Regions from separate parts of the Paenibacillus sp. FSL K6-3182 genome, predicted to be linked through region 2. Evidence: riboswitches for the same ligand, from Rfam matches in the RefSeq annotation. Region 2 holds a riboswitch; each other region holds the start of a gene.
What was found. A riboswitch is a leader RNA that binds a small molecule or an ion and turns the genes downstream of it on or off. The one in region 2 is predicted to bind thiamine pyrophosphate.

Region 1 (7,229 bases), 2.0 Mb from region 2:
TCATACAAATCAATATGAATATGCGCGTCTATGCATGTGCCTTCCTGCTGAGGAGATTCCGAGTACAATTGCCCTTCGCGCGGACCATTGCTTGTTTGTATCGCCATCTATACGTTTCCTTCCTTCGCACCCGTCTTAAGCAGATCATAAATGCGCTGCTTCATCGCATAAAACCGTGGGTCTGTCCATAAAGACTCATGACGCGGACGCTCGAATGGGACTTGAAATTCCTCCAGCACCACTGCCGGCGATGGTGACAGCACAATAATCCGATCCGATAGAAACAAAGCCTCTTCAATACTATGGGTAACGAGCAGCACCGATCTTCGGTTCAGCTCCCAGATCGACATAAGCCACTGCTGCATTTGCTGCCGCGTCAAGGCGTCCAGTGCGCCGAACGGTTCATCCAGCAGCATGAGATTCTGCGGAGCAAGCAGTGCCCGGAGGAAAGAAACCCGCTGCTGCATTCCTCCAGAGAGCACATGCGGATAAGAATCCGCATATTCCTGCAGCCCGATTCGCTCGAGCCATTCCTTTGTCCTCGCCTTCGCGAGTTTTTTATCAACGCCAGAGATCGTAAGAGACAACTCTATATTGCCTGCAACGGTTTGCCATGGAAGCAGCGACGATTGCTGCGGCATATAGGAAATATGTCCGCGTTCGCCCGTCGTTTGCTTGCCATCGATCCAAATTTCGCCTTCCGTAGGACGTTCCAAACCGCCGATAATTTGAAACAAGGTTGTTTTTCCGCTGCCGGACGGCCCTACAATCGATACGAACTCCCCATCTGCTATTGAAATGGATAACCCGCCAAGCACTTCTTTGCTCATCTGTCCTTTGCCAAACTTCATTCGAATATTTTGCGTTTGAAGCGTCACTGAATGATGCTCAGCACGATTGACCACTGTCAGCTCACCTCTTTCTCAGGGCGCCAACGTATGACAAGACGCTCCGCTAAGGTTATTAGCCCAAATAACGTCAAGCTGATCGCAACAATAATGATAACTGCTGCAAACACTCGATCAGGCATAAAGCCTTTGAACGAGATGATCATAAATGCGCCAAGTCCTTTGTTCGTGCCTATCCATTCGGCCACAACTGCACTGAGTACGCTGTAAGAGGCCGCAATTTTCAAGCCGGAAAACAAATGAACAATCGCATGAGGAAGCTCCAATCTCCAGAACAACTGCCATTTGCGAATGCCGATCATTTGCAAATAATTACGAAGCTGCGCATCGGTGTTCATGAGGCCGCTCAGCATGGCAACTGTGATCGGGAAGAAACACACCATGATCACAAGCAGCACCTTTGGCAGCATTCCATAACCTAGCAGCATCGTCAAAATTGGAGCGATCGCAATGATGGGAACGTTTTGCGACAGCACGAGCAAGGGGTATACTGCCGATCGAACCCCAGGAATTAAATGCAGCAAAGCGGCGAGCACGAAGCCCACCGCCGATCCTCCCACAAAGCCGAGCAGCATGATTTTCACCGTTGCTCCCGTATGCATCATTAACCTTGGCCAAATTTGGATGGCCTCTTGTACAATTGAAATTGGTGATGGAAACTCCCATTGTTGAAATAATCCAAGCCATGCAGCTGCCTGCCAGCAGACGAGCAGCACGATCAGCAGTGCTGCCGGCTTCCAAATTTTCGGCCAAATCGATTTCTTATTGCCCATCTGGATATTTCTCCAGCAGCCTGCCCATGGAAGCGCCGTTTGCCGGATTGTAGTAAATTTTAATTTGTGAAATAACGGACGGGCAGCCCATCTCCGCCATCGCCTCGCTCATCGACTGCACGACGCTGAGCAGATGGCTCAGCTCACCCTCCATCGTCGTTTCAAGCGGTGCTACACGATAAGGAACACCTGCCGCTTTAATGATTTCAATTGCACGATCCACGTAAGGAATAACACTTTCGCCGCCTGGCGTTGTCGGTAATATTTGAATACTTACTAATGCGTTTGCCATTTGATTTCCTTCTTTCTCATCGTTGTAAGTGAGAGCGGGCTTTCCCGCCCTCCATATGTTCGAATAGCTTATTGTGGTAAAAATTCGTTCGTAAATGCCTTCTCCGCTTCAAGCTCCTTCTCCAGCAGCTTGTGCTCAAACATCCATGCCGCATAGTTTTCCCATACGCTTAACTTCTGTTCGCCCCAGCGCGGCGCGTCATCTTGATATTTGGAGCTTAACCATTTTTGGCTGGCGCGCACAAGCTCTGCGTTCAAATCCGGCTCTGCTTTTATTAAAATTTCTGCTGCATCCTCCGCATTGCTGATCGCGTATTGGTAGCCCTTGGATACGGCAGCAGTAAACGCTTTGACTGTTTCCGGCTTATTCTTAATCAAATCTTCGTTCGTCACGATTACCGGCGTATAATAATCCAGTTTGTCGCTGTAGTCTGTTAAATAAACCATATTGATCTTCTCGCCGCGCAGCTCTGCTTCCACGCCAGTCCATGCGTAGTAAATCCATGCAAAATCAATATCCCGTTTCACTGCCGTAAAAAAGTCGCCGTCGCCGATGCTTATCATATTTACTTTGCTCACATCTGCACCCTTCTCCTGCATAAGCGATTGAATGACCGCCTCCTCAACAGGAGCGCCCCAGCCGCCATACGTTTTCCCTTCAAATTTCTCAGGTGAATCGATTCCCTTTGCAAGCGGAGAAGCAAAACCTGAGGTGTTGTGCTGAATGACAGCGGCGATCGATACGAGCGGCACGCCGGCAATTCTCGCCATCGTGACAGACTCCTGATAGCTTACGCCAAACTGCACATTGCCCGAAGCGACCATTTGATCGGCACCGCTTTGTCCTGGTTGAATAATTTCAACATCCAAGCCTTGCTCCTTAAAAAAACCTTTATCTCTAGCTACATAAAGTCCGGTATGATTCGTATTTGGTGTCCAGTCGAGTACAACCTGCACCTTCTCTAGCGGCTTGTCCGCTGTTCCCTCTTGCTCTTTCGGCTGTTCGCCCTTGTTCCCAGCGCCACCGCCGCAGCCTGCCAGCGCCAATACGAACACTAGCATCGCGGCCACGATTTTCCACGACAAATGCCCTGTTTTTTTCTGATTCATGATGTTGTTCCCCTCTCCATGCTTCGATTCTTATAGGCGACGACTCCTCGTAGTATCCGGTTCCATGGCTGCATCATTCTAATCGCAACAAAAAAAAGCGTCCCCCTAATCCGGAGGACGCCATATCATTGGCTGTGCAGCTGTTTATACAGCAAATGCTTGATCAATTTGATCTCGCCTGCTTGCAAAACAGAGCTTCTGTCCCTACGCTGGCATTATCCAGATCAGGTTTAACGGGTCGGAATTGTATAGAAAATCCCCTCTCAGCCGGCCTAACCAGCTCCCCGGAACATATTCGGTTTCGTCAATACCATTCATTGTATAGCAAAACCCGCATTTAATGCTAGTTTTTTTTGAAAATGATTATCATCAAGCCGCGATACTCATCCTCTTACTATGCGGCAGCCAGAACGTGCAGCTCCTGCACCCGCTGTCATTGCCCTAGATCAACATGCTCATCCAGCCATTCAACCTTTGCTTCTTCAGCAGCCTTCGAACCTTCTAAGTCTGCCGTATCTTGGATCTCTACTGCAGAAGCAAGGCGTCCATATACGAGCAAATAAGCAGCTGTCAGCTCTTTTGACATCTCTTCAGACGTTAGCCGCTCTAGCAGATGGATGTATTCTAGCTGCTCCTGCGGTTTATTATCCGCACGTGTAATCTTCACATAGGTAAAACCGGCCTGCAAATAAAGCTGGCTAACTTGTTCTGCTGAGTACTGTGATGTCGCTTGATGCTGTGCTTGTGCATTAGCAGGATCTAAATATTGCCGAATATTGTCGAAATAATAGCGATTGGCAAAACACCCGACTAGCCAGCCGCCAGGCTTTAGAAGTCGAACTAGACTTTTCATTGCTTGCGGTGTCCCGTATGCATGAGCATCTCCGATTACGATGCCGTCAAAACCTTCAACAGGCAGCCTCCAATCCTTCGGATCATTCGAGCGGAATACGGTAATTCCCGAAGCTTCTGCTACTCTAGCCGCCAGCTCGTTACGTTCAACTCCGTACCATATTGCGGTTGAGAAATGCTTTTTCATATGCAATATCGTAGCTCCGCACCCGCAACCTATTTCCATAATCGAGCAATTCTCGCGTCTGTACTCATGCGATTCCCGCTCAATTACGGTACTTAAATCCATTCGTATATACGTTGCATCACCAGGGTCAAAGCCCCATTTGGACATAAAAACAATAGCATTTTTTCTGAAGTTTTGTACATATTGTTCTGGCTCTGAGCTAAAGGAGATGCTCCCGTAATGATGAATAAACGTATCGCCGCACAGCATCAGCTTATATCCCGCCAGCCGGAGCCGCAGGCTATAATCATCATCTTCAAAGTTGCCGATACCGAAGATTTCGTCGAGCGATCCCGTTTTCTCCCATGCTTCTCTCCGCAGCAAAAGGCAGTAGCCGACCAGCTTCACGCGCTCCTCCCATTTTGTTCTGTCAGGGTTGGCATGCAGTGCCGAAGCAAACAGCTCCATTTCATCTATCGTCGTATAGGTGACCGGGATCGTCGTCCAGTAGGAAGCCGAATTCGTAACGGGGCTGACCGCCCCGATTCGTTCATCACTAAATAAGCAGCGCTTGAGACCGTCAAGCCAGCTTGGCGTTACGATTGTATCGTTATTTAGCAGCAGCAGAAGATCGCCCGAGGCCGCGGCCATTCCTTGGTTGCAGCCCTTAGGAAAACCAGCATTGCAGCCATTGTCGATTACGATGATATCGCTCTCGCTTTTAGCCCATTTTACCGTATCATCCGTCGAACCATTATCTACAATAATCAGCTCATAGCTGCCTCTCTGCGTATGTCTCCGAACACTCTCCACACATTGCTTCGTGTATTCAAGCTTATTGTAGGTAACGAGAATAATGCTTGTCATGCAGCTATTGGCATCGCTCACGCGTATATCCTCCTCAAGCAAGTATAAACGGCTTACTTACCTATAAAATATGTCAGCCTATCCGCTTGGGTGAGCACTGTGCGCAACTTTCAATCATGCTGCCTTTTTGTATTTCTTGCGTATTCCGACGAAAAGCATAAGCAGCGGCAGCACGATTTGAAATAAAGGGGCAATCTTCAGCGTAATATCGAGTCCGATCCAAATATGGGTGGTATTATTTGGTTCGATAAACGACGCCCCATAAATAATGAGACCAATGGGCAGCACACAATATCGGTAGGCAATACCAGTGATCATATTGAACATGAATACCGATGCCATGTATAGCGCAGTCATTTTTACATAGAGACCGATAAAAAGCAGCAGTGTTACGAGCACATCAAGCCGTTCCAATATATTAGCCAGACTAATTAACTGCACAACCTCAAGCAGCGGCAGTGCTGTAAGCGAGGACAGCTCTGGCCCCAATACGCATAGCGTAATTGTATTCATTAGAATTAGAAATAGGGATACGCCAACATAAGCCTTGTAAGTGACACGTCCGATCATTTTCTTCTCGCTGACGTGCTTCCAAAAAACGAAAAAAATAACCATTTGCCCAAACGGAAATGATAACAAATCCGGAAAGGCCGCCTTCACGACAGGCCCGATCCCATGTTCCAAAATCGGCAGCAAATGCGTGATTTTCGGCAATCTGGCAATAAACAAGAGCAAAATTATAAAAGTATAGCTAAGTGCTGCGATCGGAAACAGCAGCTGCACGACACGGACAAATACTTCAACGCCCTTACTAACGGCATAAGCCGCGGTGCTAATAATAAGCAGCATAACAATCCATTTCGGCGTAAAGGTGAGCAGCGCCGTCATCGTAAGCTCCCCGACGTCCCGTACGTTGCGCATCGATTCATAAGCAAACCATAACGCGTGAAGCATCCCTACAAAGCCGCCGATCCATTTTCCGAAGTGTATAACATAAAGCTCAGCAAGCTCCGAATTCGGGGAGCGCTTCTGCACCTGGACGTACATAACGATAAGCAGCAGACCAGCAATCGCAGCAAGCGTCATCGCCAGCCAAGCATCCTGCTTCGCCTTTATGCCGAGCTCGAACAAAGGGGTGCTGCCGATTAAAAAAACGATGATCAAAATAGAAAGCTGGTTTTTACCAATCTGCTGCATAGGGTCTCCTTTCTACTTATAAGTCGTCCTTCTCCTGCGCTTTCTTAAATCCGCTTCCGCTCATGCCTGTTGAATTCAGATTCACCTTTACTTTTAGCTTTAATTCGATGTTTGGAAATTCCTCTGACCAGCTAGCAACCGTTTCTGCCCACTGCTTTGGATATTTATTGCGAATGGTACTTCCAAAGCCGATTACATCCGTTTTGTACTTGCTAACAGCGCCCCACCCTTTTTGCATAATAGCAACGATCTCGTCCTCAACCCGTTTTTGTAGCTTCACTATTTGTTTGGGATTCGTGAGATCTCCCTCGCAATTGTACTCCATCAGCGTTCCAGTAGCAGTTACGCTTACATCCATCAGCCATTTGCCGCTTGAATGTCTGGGAGTCAGCTTGGTACTCGCATGAGTAATGCGAATAGATGAAAGTTTTTGCTCGCTCTTATCCTCTGAGCATGCAAATGGAACTGTCGTTTTTTTCACATGATTTGCGAGCCACATCACGCCTTGGCTTTCTTCATTGCTGATCCAGCCTACCAGCTTGTCACCTGAAATGAGACCCAAATCAAATAATCTGACCTTGGAGGGTGTACTAGTGTAAGCGAGTTGCCCAGCATTGTCCACACTCTCATTCGTACCAGACACAACTAAGCCTGGTATGCCTGTGGCCTGCGTCGTACCAAGCAAATCCAGAAGTATTTTATGAATGGTCATTTGATGAAAGGTAGAGCTGTTCATTTCTTCATTATTGATCATGCGTTGAATGGCTGCGCCTGGAATTTTCTCAAGCGGGATCAATTGCTCCATCATTCGGCGCGCGCTCCCCTTCGACAAGAAAACATTCACCGTCTCGCGGGAATCATGATTGCGCAAATAGGTGTCTAGGAGTGGTCCCAGCCCTTTTCGCGCAGCATCCTGACCGATAATGACAATTTGAGTATGTGAGAAGTAGAGACGGCGCGACGTCTCTTGACTCGCCTTGCTGACCGCGCTTCGAATGCTTTCACCTTTCGTTGAAAAAACGTGGACCGCCGCTGTGCTTGTGCTCGCGCTCTGAGTGGAGATGG
Region 2 (7,229 bases):
TGGAAGACATCGCTTAACAAGCGTCGAAATGACCGTTTCCAACTTATGCAATATGCGATGCGAGCATTGTGCTGTTGGAGATACACTTGTAATGACAGAACCCGCCAAGCTGCCGCTTAAGCAGATGCTGGACCGACTGGATGAAGTGGAGCATCTCGAAACGATAAGCATTACAGGCGGGGAGCCATCCTTCTCCGACCGAACGGTTCGTGATTACATGGTGCCGTTGCTTCAATACGCCCGCAGCCGCGGCATTCGCTCCCAAATCAATTCGAACGTGACGCTGCCTTACAGCCGTTATGAGCAGCTAGCTCCTTATCTAGATGTCATGCACATTTCGTTTAACTACACGTCTCCGGAAGATTTTCATCAAATTGGTTTTGCGAAAGCCAATCATCATGTATCGCTCGAAGCCGCGACCAAGCTTTATGAACGAATGATCGAAAACACGCGTCGCCTTAGCGAGACAGGTGTACTCGTTTCTGCGGAGTCTATGATCAATTACAAAACGTATAACAAAATTGATGAGATTCATCAGCTGATTGTGGATATGGGATGTCAGAGGCATGAGGTGCATCCGATGTATCCTAGCTCCTTTGCGAAGGATTTACCGGTTCTCTCACGCGAGCAAATGCTGGAAGCTATTGAACGCTTGCTGAAAGCGCGAGATCAATCCATTTGGATGCTGTTCGGCACACTTCCCTTTTATCCATGCAGTGACAGCAAATCAGAACGTGAACTGCTGCGAAGATTAGCGAATGAGCCAAATGTAACGGTACGCAACGATCCTGACGGCCGCAATCGGCTGAACGTAAATTTGTTTACAGGCGATGTATTTGTAACCGACTTTTCTGATGTGCCCGCTTTTGGCAACATCGGTTCGTCCAAATTGGAGGATTTATTTGATAAATGGCTGGACCATTCCCTTGCGCAAAGTGTGAATTGTCACTGCCCGGTCGCTTCATGCTGCGGACCTAACCTCCTTGTTAAGGATATGTACTATAAAGATGTTAATTTCCATGAGCGCAGCGCAGTGCTGGATTAGTATGAAAGAGCTGGTTTAAGAGTAGCGTAAAGTGCATATAAAAGAATAGAGAGGAGGAGAAGCTGTGTCTATTAAGACAATCGTATTTATCGCTTTAGGGTTATTGCTGCTCTATCTGTTTTTTACGGTAGGTGCTCCTTTCTTGCTTGCGCTTGTTGTAGCTATTTTTCTTGAGCCGCTTAATCAGCTGTTTATGAAAAAATTCCGAATGAATCGGCTGGTGGCAGCTACAATATCAAGCAGCCTCTTTACGGTTATTCTGATCGGACTAATCGCGCTGCTTGGCGTGAAAGTGGTAGCCGAATTGATAGCCTTTTTCAAAAAAGTGCCCCAATACTTCGAAAATGCCAATGGGATGGTAGACGATCTCATGTTTCAGGCACAATCGTTATATCAAAACTTCCCTCCTGACGCCATTGAAACGTTAGAGAAATGGCTAATGGAGCTAACGAGTACATTAACGAAAATGGTAGGTACGTTATCGAACACCGTTATCGCTTTCGCTTCAAGCATCCCGGGCATGTTCATCTTCTTTATCGTTTTCTTGGTAGCGGTATACATGATGAGCTTTAGTCTAAATACGATGAAGGCAACGGTGCTTTCATTATTTGAAGAAAAATCGCAGCCACAGGTCAATGATGTGCTGAACAATCTCAAAAAGTCGATTTTTGGTTTCTTGCGTTCGCAGTTTATTTTGAGTGCACTCACCTACATCATTTCGTTGATCGGTTTGCTCATACTTAATGTCAAATATCCGCTTGCTATCGCGCTGCTTATTATCATTGTTGATATTATGCCGATTCTTGGAACAGGTTCTGTACTTGTGCCATGGGGAAGTTATTTGCTGCTGACGGGCAATGTTTTTGTAGGGGTAGGGCTAATTATTCTATTTCTAGTTATTACCGTATTCCGCCGCATCGTAGAGCCTAAAATTCTCGGAGATTCTGTAGGGATCGGCTCATTGTCAGCGCTTGTAAGTTTATATGTCGGCTTCAAGCTCGTCGGTGTTATCGGTGTATTCATCGGACCGCTTGTCGTGATCATCTATATGGCAGCTCGAAGAGCTGGACTGTTCCAAATGAAATTCAAGCTATAGCCTTGGAAAAGCCGTGCCAAAGCCGTTGCTAGATACGTATGATACTGCAAAAAAAGCAGATCATGCAGGAGGCATACGAATAGATGGCACCCATTAAAGTTGCAATTGTAACACCAGGCTCCTTCCCGATTCCTTCATCAGGGAGCAGCTCGGTTGAGCGAGTGGTAGAGAAATTTGCCCCGCTGCTTAAGCCTTACGCGGAACCTCGTATATTTGGAAGACTGAGCAAGCGATTGCCTCGTCAAGGACAATTTAACGGTGTTGTATGTGAACGGTTTGCAGCGGGCAATAAGCAGCGATATATTCAAGAGGTAGGGCGTGCGGTTCACCGTTTTTCTCCTCACGTCATCGACGTCGAGAATCGTCCCCAATTTGTGCTGACGATGAAGCGATTGAATCCAGGCAAACGAGTCTGGCTTTATTTGCATTCCTCCACCTTCATTTCACCCTCCTATATTTCTTCTGCAAACTTGCATAAGTGCTTGCAGGCAGCAGATAGAATCATCGTAAATAGCGAGTTTCTAAGGCGAATTGTAGTGTCGAAAGCGCCAGAGGTCGCTTCGAAGCTGCGAGTCATTTATCCTGGGGTAGATACGGGCAGGTTCCCTTCACAATATTCCTCCGAAGGAGCCGCTAAACGGGAGAGTTTAAGGCAAAAGAGAGGATTGAATGGTAAAAAAGTGGTGCTTTTTATGGGGAGGCTTATTCCGCTTAAGGGCGTTCATCATCTTCTCAATATCGTGCCGCAGCTTGCCAAAAGCCATCCGGAGCTCGTCGTTATCATCGTAGGGAGCCCATTTTATGGCTCGCATCGCAAAACGGCTTATGCTCGCAAGCTTGAACAGCTTGGACGCAAATGTCCGGGTCATGTTCGTTTTGTGCCCTACGTGCCGCATTCGGAAGTGCCCAGCTGGATGCTCGTTGCCGATGTAGCGGTCGTTCCATCTGGACAGAGGGAGGCATTTGGGCTCGTTAATGTCGAGGCGATGTCCTGCGGCGTTCCGGTAGTCGCAACACGTGCAGGCGGAATGAAAGAAATTATCCGTAATGGCGAAACGGGTTATTTGGTCAATCAGCTTCATATCGAGCGAGAGCTGCGAGAAAAGCTGCATCTGCTGCTTCGCGATAAACAGCTCAGGCAGAAGCTGGGGCGCCGCAGCCGCGAGCGTGTGGAGCAGACATTTACATGGCGTCACACCGCTGATCGATGGGTAAGGCTGCTGAAGGAAAGCGGACTGTAGCAGGCTGTGTTTTTCCGCGGTTTGGAAAATAGAGGGTTGACACCCTTCTTTACTAAACGGTATAGTCAAACAAGGAAATCCACTAGGGGCGCCGTAATGGCTGAGATAAAGCGAATCGCTTTGGTCCCTTTGAACCTGATCTGGGTTATGCCAGCGTAGGAAAGTGGGATTGTGCGTTTATGCTTTGCGCGTGAAAGCTCTGCCGGAATCTGCTGAAGCCTCAGCTTATGCGGCAAGACTTTATCTGCTTAAGGGGAACCCTTGCAAGATAACACTCGCATGACGACACTCTTCGACCGCTCCTTTGCTGGAGCGGTTTTTTTGTTTGGCGCCAGTGAATCGATAAAGCTTTGTGGCCGCCATGCACGCTCCAGCAATTGCAGCTCTTGTAGCAGCCTAGCTACTTGTATAGCAGCGGTGTTTTAAACTTTCTCATATGCTTGCGTATGCCTCCAGGAGGAATTCTATTATTCCATTAGGAGGTTTTTGTTATGTCTATTTTTTCTACTCCGCTTCCGGGCAGCCGCAAGGTGTACGTCGAGGGCTCAAAGGGAAACATCCGTGTTCCGATGAGAGAAATTGCACTTGAAGCTAGTACTGGCAGAAATGGTGAAGAGCTGCCGAATGAACCTGTAAGAGTTTATGATGCAAGCGGTCCTTATACCGATGAAACGTATGAGGCAGATGTTCGGCGTGGTTTGCCCGGTATTCGCAGCGAATGGATTTTGCAGCGTGGTGATGTAGAGCCCTATGAGGGCAGGGAAATCAAACCTGAGGATAATGGATTTATTTCGGCTGAAAAAGCAGAGCAGCGAGGCGCGGAACGATTCCCGGGGTTAACGAGGAAACCGCTTCGTGCCAAAACAGGGCAAAATGTTACGCAGCTTCATTACGCCCGCAAAGGGATCATTACTTCTGAGATGGAATACATCGCTATTCGCGAAGGGATGAGTGCAGAGTTTGTGCGCAGCGAAATCGCGGCCGGCCGTGCCATTATTCCAACGAACATCAACCATCCAGAAAGTGAGCCGATGATTATTGGGCGGCAGTTTCACGTTAAAATCAATGCTAATATCGGCAACTCTGCTGTAGCATCTTCGATTGAAGAGGAAGTGGAGAAGATGACTTGGGCGACGCGCTGGGGAGCCGATACGATTATGGATTTGTCCACGGGGAAAAACATCCATACGACGCGGGAGTGGATCGTGCGGAATTCACCAGTTCCAGTTGGCACAGTGCCCATTTATCAGGCGCTGGAGAAAGTGAACGGCAAAGCAGAAGACCTTTGCTGGGAAGTATTCCGCGATACACTTATTGAACAAGCCGAGCAGGGCGTTGATTATTTTACGATTCATGCTGGTGTGCTGCTGCGCTATATACCACTCACGGCAAAGCGCGTTACGGGCATTGTCTCGCGAGGCGGATCAATTATGGCAGCTTGGTGCCTGGCACATCATAAGGAGAATTTCCTATATACGCATTTTGAAGACATTTGTGAAATTATGAAAGCATACGACGTATCATTCTCGCTCGGTGACGGCCTGAGACCCGGTTCTATAGCAGATGCCAATGACGCTGCTCAGTTTGCTGAGCTGGATACGCTTGGTGAGCTAACGAAGATCGCATGGAAACATGATGTACAAGTGATGATTGAAGGCCCTGGCCATGTGCCTATGCATTTGATCAAAGAAAATATGGATCGTCAGCTGGAAGTATGCGATGAAGCGCCTTTCTATACATTAGGACCGCTAACGACCGATATCGCGCCAGGCTATGATCATATTACTTCGGCAATTGGAGCTGCGATGATTGGATGGTTCGGCACGGCGATGCTTTGTTATGTAACACCGAAGGAGCACCTTGGGCTCCCGAATAAGGAGGATGTGAAGGAAGGCGTTATTACTTACAAAATCGCAGCGCATGCGGCTGACTTGGCGAAAGGGCACCAGGGAGCGAAGCTGCGTGATGATGCATTGTCCAAAGCGCGATTCGAGTTTCGTTGGCGTGATCAATTCCATCTGTCGCTTGATCCAGAGCGTGCGATGGCTTACCACGATGAGACGCTTCCGGCAGATGCAGCTAAATCTGCTCATTTCTGCTCCATGTGCGGGCCGAAATTTTGCAGCATGCGAATCACTCAAGATATAAGAGAGTATGCCGCGCAAAACGATATGGAAACAACGGAAGCCATTGAAGCGGGGATGAAGGAAAAATCAGATGCATTCAAGGCGGCAGGGAGCAAGATTTATGGTTGATTCTGTTCTTGATGCTTTTGCAGATCGTTATTCGAGGCAAACGAGATTTGCTTTGATTGGAGAGGCAGGCCAGCGGAAGCTGGCCGATGCCTCGGTGCTTATCGTCGGTGTAGGCGCATTAGGAGCTTCGCTTGCGCAGCATATGGTAAGAGCCGGTGTCGGGGAAGTTAGGCTGGTAGACAGGGATTTTGTTGAGCCGAGCAACTTGCAGCGCCAAATGCTTTTTGACGAGGCGGACGCGCTGGCTGTGATGCCCAAAGCAGTGGCAGCTGCCAGTCGGCTTCGCCAAATTAACAGCAGTGTAAACATTATGGCGACAGTAGCGGATGTGAATGCACAGAACATCGGGTTTCTAGCCGGAGGCGTTCATCTCGTCCTTGATGGGACGGATAATGCAGCGACAAGGCTGCTGGTCAGCGACCAATGCTTTAGTCAGCGAATCCCATTTGTTTATGGCGGTGTGGCTGGGGCGCAGGGCATGCAGGCAACATTAGTTCCTGGAGATACATCTTGCTTGCGCTGCTTAATCGGAGCAGATGATATGGAGCAGGAGGCAGATACTTGCGATACGGTGGGCGTACTCGCTCCAGCGGTGGAATGGATTGCATCTATACAAGCAGCTGAGGCGATAAAATGGCTCACTGGCAATGAATCGGCGCTGCGTAAAACGTGGTTAAGCATTGATTTATGGTCATTTCGAATGCGGGAATCGGAGCTGCCGACGTTCAGGGCCGAGTGTCCATACTGTGGCCAAACGGCTGTTGGAGCAATAGACGACAAGCGTTGTTTTGAAGCTGATAGAGCAGAAGACAATCAAATAAGCTCTACCGTATTATGCGGTAGGGATACGGTGCAGGTGACGTTAGGCAAGCCGTTTGATTTAAAAGAGGTAGAGCAAGCTTTGAGAGCGCTTGGCTGCACGCTCACCGTGAATCGGTATTTAGTGAAAGCGATGATCTCAAGCGGAGAGCAGCTGATTCTCTTCCCAGATGGACGGGTGCTTGTGCAAGGCACAGCGGATGCGGAGAATGCAATTAATCTCGTTAAAACGTTTTTATGAAATGGAAACAAATGATTTGTTTGATGAAAGGTTGTGTTTGAGAATGAGTAGACAAGGCTGGCGGAACTTCAAGCTCTACGCCATTACAGCGAAATCTAATCACCCTGGCAGATCAGTCGTTGAAGTGATGGAGCAGGCGCTGATTGGCGGAGCTCAAATGGTTCAGCTTCGCAACAAAACAGGGACGAGGGATGAGGTGCTTGAAGAGGCCAAAGCCCTTCGAATACTAACGCGAAAATATAAAGTGCCTCTTATCATTAATGATTATCCTGATCTTGTTCTTGAGACGGATGCTGACGGTGTTCATTTAGGTCAGGATGATATGCCAATTGCCAAAGCAAGAGAATGGCTTGGAGTTGACCGTATAATTGGCATATCCACGCATAACCTGCAGCAAGCGCTGGCTGCTGAACAGGAGGGAGCCGATTATATCGGCGTTGGGCCAGTGTACCCTACCGAAACAAAGCCGGGCCGTACGGCTGTTACTACGAGTTATGTCAAGGAAGCAGCGCATCATATTTCCATACCGTTC
Region 3 (7,229 bases), 590 kb from region 2:
AGATCAGCTTGAATTCCTGCGCCGCCGCCGGAGTCCGAGCCTGCAATCGTAAGTGCTTGATATCTTCTCATCCGTGCATCTCCTTCGAAAGAGTAGAATTAATTTACAAGTTTGAAAAAGCATCCTCAGCCTTTATATTGTCTGGCAGCAAGTCGTTATCGACGAGCCAATCCCTAACATTAGACCAAGAAGCAGGCTCCTGATATCCAAATGATTGCTTCCCTGCATCCATGAGAGGCAGAAGAATGTCCAAGCTTTTTGTCTCGATTTCTTGATCGAGAGGGGAGGTCTGGTTCTCATGCTCAAATAAAATCGACAACGATTTTTGTTTATTTTCAGCTACAAATTGTTGACCCTCCGTAATGGCTGCGATGAAGCTTTTGAACAACGCCTGCTTCTCAGCTAGTCCTTGCTCACTTGCTACAAGCACAAGCTCGTAATAATCCGGCACGCCAAAATCAGTTGGGTTTATCGCCGTCATGGGATGCCCTTCCTTGGCAAGCAGCAATTGCTCATGATTAATAAATCCGCCGATGATCGCATCTACCTTCTTGGTTGCTATAGCTGGAATAAAGGAAAAACCAACGTCAATCATTTCCACATTTTGCGGGTCACCGCCGTCATGCTTAATCATGGTGCGCATCATTGCTTCATACAGAGGGATGGAGGAGAAGCCGACCTTTTTACCAACAAGGTCCTTTGGTGATTTGGCGCTTCCGCCTTCTGGTACCATTAGATGATTAAGCGGATGCCTGACGATTGCTGCAATGGATTTAACAGGAATATCCTCGCCGCGAGCCATCAATACCTGTGGCTGGTAGCTGAGCGCCAAATCAACCTTGCCGGCAGCCACTAGCTTCAACGCATCATTAGTATCCGCGGGCATTTGAATGTTAACCTCTAAACCATGCTTCGCAAAATAACCGTTTGTTTGAGCCGCATAGAGGAAGGAATGCACCGCATTTGGATACCAGTCGAGCATAATGCTAATAGTCTGAGGATTTTGTTTTGTCGAAGTGTCCTCGGGCTTGTTTTCAGTTGGGGCAGCGTTGCTGCTGCACCCATTAAGCACGAGCAGCAGAGAAGCAAGCATTGGAATTATCCATTTCATTTTTGCTTTGATGATCATGTATTGAACCTCTTTCTCTTTAGTATTGATTTCTCCAATAGGACAATGGCAGCAAATAATAAGATGCCAATGAGGGATAGCAGAAAAACGGATGCAAACATGGAATCGGCGTTCAAATTGCTGGACATTCGGCGGCTATAGTAGCCTAGGCCTTCACTGCCTCCAAGCCATTCACCGATGGTGGCGCCGACAACGCAATAAACGATCGATAACTTAAGTCCTGAGAAGAAGGACGGTAGGGCGATGGGGACTTGTATTTTTCGGAAAATACCCCAGCGAGTTGCTCCCATTGTCAGCAGCAGCTCTTCATATTCGCTACCGCTTTTCTTAAGACCGTCATAGGTGCTCACAACGATAGGGAAAAAAGCAGTCAAAAAAACAACAGCGACCTTGCTCCAAATCGTATAGCCAAACCACATAATGAAAATTGGCGACAGAGCGATAAGCGGGATGGTCTGACTGATGACGACAAACGGGTACAGCGCCTTCTCCAGTATTCGGAAAGTGTACATGCCTGCTGCGAGCGTAGTCCCAATAATAATCGACAATAGAAAACCGAGGGACACTTCTTTAAGCGTAGCCAGCAGATGTTTGCCAAGCAGCAGATGGCCATCTTCGATTAATGCCTGAGCTATTGAGCTAGGTGACGGCAGTATGTAGGGTGGAACCAATCCGAGCTGTGCGACCGCTTGCCAAACGAGCAGTAAGCTAAAGAGCAGCAGTATAAATAGTCCGTAATGGCTCAGCCACTGGTTAATTAGAGGTTTGCGCATGCAGTCTTCGCTCCAAATCTTGCCGCAGCTTGATGAAGTCGGGTTCATAATTTTGCTCATAGTGTCTTGGTCTCGGCAAAGGAACGACTATTTCCTGTATCCCTTGCGCTTCGCTAGCAGCACCTGGCAACAAATAAATGCGGTCGCTCAGCAATATCGCTTCCTCAAGATCATGTGTGATAAAGAGTACTGTTATTCCAAGATCGCTCCACAGCTCGAGCAGCCACTTATGCATGCCGCGTTTGGTCATGGCATCAAGCGCGCCAAACGGTTCGTCCAGCAGCAGCAGCTCTTGTCCGGTTACTAGCGTGCGCAGAAAAGCTGCCCGCTGTCGCATGCCGCCTGACAACTCGTCAGGGTAAGCTTGTTCATAGCCTGCCAGTCCGAAGCGAGCAAGCAGCTCTATGATTTGGATCGTGGTATAATGGGGATTGCTGCGTGCCAGCTCAAGTGGAAGCAGACAATTGCCGAGTATTGTTCTCCATGGCAGAAGAAGATCCTTTTGCGGCATATAAGCAATTTTGCCGAGACGATTGGGGGCAGGCTTGCCATGCAGCCTAATTTCACCTAGGCTAGGCTGAAGCAATCCGGCCATGAGCTTAAAGAGAGTGCTTTTGCCTGAGCCGCTAGCACCGATGATAGAGACAAACTCACCTGAGTAGGCTTGAAGCGAAAGATTAGACAGTATAGATGTTTCAGCAAGCTTGTCGTAGGTGTAGCTTACTTGGTGAAGTGAGATTATAGCTGTAATACGCATCCCTCCGTAAACAAATAAAGACCCACCCATTTCCGAGGGGAAATGAGCGGGTCTAACGATCACACAAGGCTTGCGCGCATGGATGAATGCTTTGCTGCTCCACTTCCCTCCGCTGGAATGATCCAGATCAGGTTCCAAGGGTCCGGAGCAGTTGCTCCATCTCAGCCGGTAGGCTCCCCTAGTGAAATAAATAGGTTTATATGCAATTTGTATTTTTTCTACTATAGCATACACTGGATAGATGTAAACCATAATTATCCGAAAAGGCGTTGGACAAATGAAAAATTTACTCGTAACGGGCTACCGAGCGCATGAGCTTAATATTTTTAGCCAGAAGCATGAGGGCATTGTTTATATAAAAAAAGCGCTGACAGGCAAGCTGGTTCCGCTTATAGAAGATGGGCTTGAGTGGGTGATTACCCCGGGTCAATATGGCGTGGATTTGTGGGCGTGCGAGGTCGTGATTGCGCTGAAGGAAATTTATCCTCATTTGAGACTTTCAATTATTTCGGCATACAGCAATCCGGAAGAGAAATGGAAGGATGATAAAAAGGAGTTTTATCAGCAGGTTTTAAAAGGGGTCGATTATTACGCTTCGGTCAGCAACCAGCCGTATAATGGCATTTGGCAGTTTACGGCTAGGGACGAGCTGCTGTTTCGGAAAACGGACGGTATTCTGCTCGTTTATGATGAGGATGCAGGCGAGGGCAGCCCCAAGTTTTTTAAAGAAAAAGCGTTAAAGAAACAGCAATCTGAGGACTATGGTTATTTCAGCATAAGCTCGGAGGACATTCAGAGCATTGCGGATGACGACAACCTGTATTCGGAAAATTAACGATGCATGGTAGTTGAGTAAGAGGAGTTTATTTCATGCTGGCAGGCAGAGACCTGTCAGCATTTTTTTATGCGCCAAGCTGACTGTTTATGCTATCGAGATACATTGAGATTGACAAATAATAGGTGGCGTATTATTATCTGATTAGATAAATATCTAATTAGACGTAAATTAAATTTGCTTGGTGGAGGAAGAGGTGGCGAACGGTGCAATTAGATAAGGTGGTAGCCTATCATAAGGCATTATCCGATCCGACGAGAATTAAATTGTTGATTATGCTGGCCGAAGGTGAGCTTAATGGGCAGGTGCTCGCAGAGAAATTAGGCGTTACGCCTGCTACGATTACACATCATGCGACCAAATTAAGAGAGGCCAGCTTAATTAATGAACGCAGAGAGAAAAACACGATTTATTTTTCGTTGAACCATTATTTTATTAAGAGCAACGCTAATGCGGCGGCGGAGCTCATTTACCGGAATGCAGGTACAGAGAAGGGAGTGGACAATTTGGAGGATAGCAATAAGAAACTGAAGGATTCAGTCATCCGCAACTTTTTTACAGCTGAGGGTAAGCTGAAGCATATGCCGGCTCAGCATAAGAAAAAATTGATCGTGCTTCAGCATATGGTTTCTCATTTGACGAGAGGGAAACAGTATACAGAGAAGGAGATTAACGAATTTATCAAAGGTTATCATGACGACTTCGCGACCATTCGCAGAGAGTTCATTATGCATCAGTTGATGTTTAGAGAAAATGATATATACGAATTGAATCCGCAAGAAATATGGGCGAAGTGGGAGATTCTTTCGTAAGCGGAAGTTGCTTTAGATAATAACGGACATCAGATGCCTTATTTGCTTTATTTCTCTTCTATTGGCCGTGGTTGCGGACATGAAGGCCGTTATTTGGCTCGAATCGTTATAAAAGGCTGCGATTTCTGCCAAATAACGGACTCTATGTCCGTTAGAAGTAAAACTGAACTCATCGAGCGGCTGCTGTGCTACTGCGTCATAAAGGAAAAGTAATTTTTTTATCGAATGTAGTAGCATCTGAAGGATATCTGAAAGATAAAGTACATAATAAGAGTGGATTACAAAAGGAGCGAATACATATGGCGTTGGCAGAAGGTACAAAAGAAAACCCATGGAAATTAAAAACACCCCCTCAGACATCTGAATATGAAATTTATAAGGATGAAAAAGATGGTAAAGAAATTTTAGTATGCACAGTTGGGAAGACGGTCTTGCATTATGATTTCCGCTGCATTGATGACTTAAGCGCGATGCTCAAACAACATGGTGACTGGATTGAGCTTGGCAGCGCCGATGAGCAGAAGCCTGCTAAAGAGGGCACTATTGAAGCATGGGGACGCTCGTCTGAAAACCCGATTGGCGGCTGGTATGGATTGAAAAAAGGGTTGCGCGGCAGATTCGGAATGTATCTTCCACCATTGATGGAGAAGCTGGGGCTTGCAGAAGTAGAGCATAATCCAAGGAATAATCGGATGAAGTCTATTTAATCTCAGTGGAGTGAAAACTCGAAAAAGGATGAGGAATCTACAATCCTATTGTATGTGAGTATTGAGTTCGAGTGATTGGCTGCCGTAATGGCAGCTTTTTTTTATTGTAAGAGTGATTGAGAACTTACAAATATTTGTATATATTTATTTAAAAAGAATGATTAGGAGGGTTATTCCTTGACATCCTTACATTTGAAACCCGATAAACTAAAACCCGGAGATACCATTGGAATTGTTTCACCATCCTCGCCTGTTGCTTTTTATTGCCCTAACAGATTGAATCGTGGAATAGCTGCTTTAGAAAATATGGGATTTAAAGTAATTACAGGACAGCATAGCAGGAAGAGAACAGGTCACACGGCTGGCAGCCTAAATAATCGTTTGGAAGATTTTCATCATATGATTCGTGACCCTGATGTAAAAGCAATTATCGCTACAATCGGGGGATACAATTCACATCAACTGCTTGAAGAATTAGATTATTCGCTCATTAGCAGCCATCCAAAAATTATAATGGGGTATAGTGATATCACTGCACTTTTAGCAGGCATACATGCGAAAACAAATCTAATTACATTTATGGGACCTGCTATTATGCCGCAATTTGGAGAATTTGGTGGACTTATTGATTTTACATACCATTCCTTTGTGAGAACATTAATGAAAGATACACCAATAGGAATGATTGACTCCAGCGATCATTGGACAGAGGAACATTTAAGCTGGGACATTGACGATTCACGCCCTAGAGCGACGATACCTAATACGGGCATGAAGATTTTAAAGCCGGGGCATGCGAGAGGACCAATTCTAGCTGCGAATATGGGTACACTTCTGCTGCTGGCAGGTACGCCCTATTTACCAAGCTTCGAGGGCAAAATTTTGTGTCTGGAAGAAGACGAGAGTGAGCAGCCAAGTACAATTGATAGATATGTTACACAATTTCGCCAGATGGGTATCTTTGATCAAATTTCCGGTCTCATTATTGGAAGATTCCAATCGATTGTAGGATTTAATGAAGATGATTCATTGCAAGAGCTGCTGCAGAATGCAACGAGAGGATACGATTTTCCGATCATATGTGATGCGGATTTTGGTCACACGGACCCCATGATTGTACTTCCAAATGGTGTTGAGGCTAGTTTGCAAGCTAATGAGGAACGAGGGATACTTTTTTCGATTGAAGAATCCGCCGTGCAGTAATAAAATCTACTATATGTCATTTATTTCAATACATGAAATTGTGAATATTATTTTGGACAGATATCAGCAGCTGATTTAAACTAGAATAGAATTCAAACGTTAATTTGGAGGGAAAAATATGAAATTAGAAAATCAAAAAGAGATCCTGACAATCGTTAATTCAGATGTTACAGCTTCCAGCTTCAAAAATGTTTGTGCGGAGCAGGTCACGCTTAACTGTTGTAACCTTAGCGGTATGAATATGAATGATGTGAATTTAACGGGATTGCATATCTCAGATGCTAATTTGAGTGAGTTTGTCATTGACGGTGCACAGTGGGGGGGAGCCCATTTTCGCAACATTGGATTCGGCAATCCAAGTCAGCCTGATGTTGAATTCAACAGAACACCGGTACAATTAACCAATTGTAATTTACATCAAAGCGTATTTACGGATTGCAATTTAAAGAACGCTAAATTCGACAACTGCGATATTTCTGGTTTAACTATAAACGGAATTGATATCGAAAGTTTAATTAAACAATTTGAATCTATGGAGATAAAATAGGAATATAGAAATTTTATTCAGCGAGGCACGATCACTTAAAGCCGTAAAAAGTTCGCCAACTAGGCAGCCTTTTGCGGTTTTTTTAGAATCAATGGGGTGGGTTTTTCTATTAGGAGTTGTTCGCGATTTTAGAGGTACAGTAACGGACATAGAGGACGCTATATATGTGTTTAACGTACAATCCGCTTGCTAACGGACATAGGATACGTTATGGCTGTGAAAAGGAGCATAAATATAACTTTTGAAGCTGAATAAGGTCCTCTATGTCCGTTAGTTCGCAAAAAAGGGTGGAAATGTGGCAAATAGAGTACCTGATGTCCGTTAACAAAGCAACATTGTTCTAAATTGTCACGTCTCAATGGTATCTGATCGCAAAATAGGAGGAGAGCAGCTATTCGAAATCATATTTTAACTGCTTTGCCGATTCATTTGTTGGCATGGGCTATGATTCTTTCGGCAATGTTAT

Region 1: it holds a riboswitch for thiamine pyrophosphate, as region 2 does, so the genes downstream of both, MHH56_RS14030 (ABC transporter substrate-binding protein) here and thiC (phosphomethylpyrimidine synthase ThiC) in region 2, are expected to answer to the same signal.
Region 3: it holds a riboswitch for thiamine pyrophosphate, as region 2 does, so the genes downstream of both, MHH56_RS20965 (ABC transporter ATP-binding protein) here and thiC (phosphomethylpyrimidine synthase ThiC) in region 2, are expected to answer to the same signal.

What each region holds. Positions count from the first base shown of each region.
Region 1 is NZ_CP150265.1:3,252,123-3,259,351, reverse strand. Features, by position in the region: gene MHH56_RS14050 (TatD family hydrolase) at 1-107, opposite strand, end outside; gene MHH56_RS14045 (ABC transporter ATP-binding protein) at 108-905, opposite strand; gene MHH56_RS14040 (ABC transporter permease) at 908-1,681, opposite strand; gene MHH56_RS14035 (MTH1187 family thiamine-binding protein) at 1,671-1,973, opposite strand; gene MHH56_RS14030 (ABC transporter substrate-binding protein) at 2,042-3,082, opposite strand; TPP riboswitch at 3,265-3,379, opposite strand; gene MHH56_RS14025 (glycosyltransferase) at 3,516-4,988, opposite strand; gene MHH56_RS14020 (GerAB/ArcD/ProY family transporter) at 5,082-6,164, opposite strand; gene MHH56_RS14015 (Ger(x)C family spore germination protein) at 6,181-7,229, opposite strand, start outside.
Region 2 is NZ_CP150265.1:5,285,574-5,292,802, reverse strand. Features, by position in the region: gene yfkAB (radical SAM/CxCxxxxC motif protein YfkAB) at 1-1,045, shown strand, start outside; gene ytvI (sporulation integral membrane protein YtvI) at 1,110-2,141, shown strand; gene MHH56_RS23370 (glycosyltransferase family 4 protein) at 2,225-3,382, shown strand; TPP riboswitch at 3,457-3,561, shown strand; gene thiC (phosphomethylpyrimidine synthase ThiC) at 3,874-5,637, shown strand; gene MHH56_RS23360 (ThiF family adenylyltransferase) at 5,630-6,697, shown strand; gene thiE (thiamine phosphate synthase) at 6,741-7,229, shown strand, end outside.
Region 3 is NZ_CP150265.1:4,697,205-4,704,433, reverse strand. Features, by position in the region: gene thiD (bifunctional hydroxymethylpyrimidine kinase/phosphomethylpyrimidine kinase) at 1-71, opposite strand, end outside; gene MHH56_RS20975 (ABC transporter substrate-binding protein) at 104-1,129, opposite strand; gene MHH56_RS20970 (ABC transporter permease) at 1,126-1,902, opposite strand; gene MHH56_RS20965 (ABC transporter ATP-binding protein) at 1,883-2,659, opposite strand; TPP riboswitch at 2,747-2,849, opposite strand; gene MHH56_RS20960 (DUF1273 domain-containing protein) at 2,937-3,494, shown strand; gene MHH56_RS20955 (metalloregulator ArsR/SmtB family transcription factor) at 3,701-4,306, shown strand; gene MHH56_RS20950 (DUF6855 family protein) at 4,492-5,013, shown strand; gene MHH56_RS20945 (S66 peptidase family protein) at 5,191-6,216, shown strand; gene MHH56_RS20940 (pentapeptide repeat-containing protein) at 6,335-6,763, shown strand; gene MHH56_RS20935 (hypothetical protein) at 7,181-7,229, shown strand, end outside.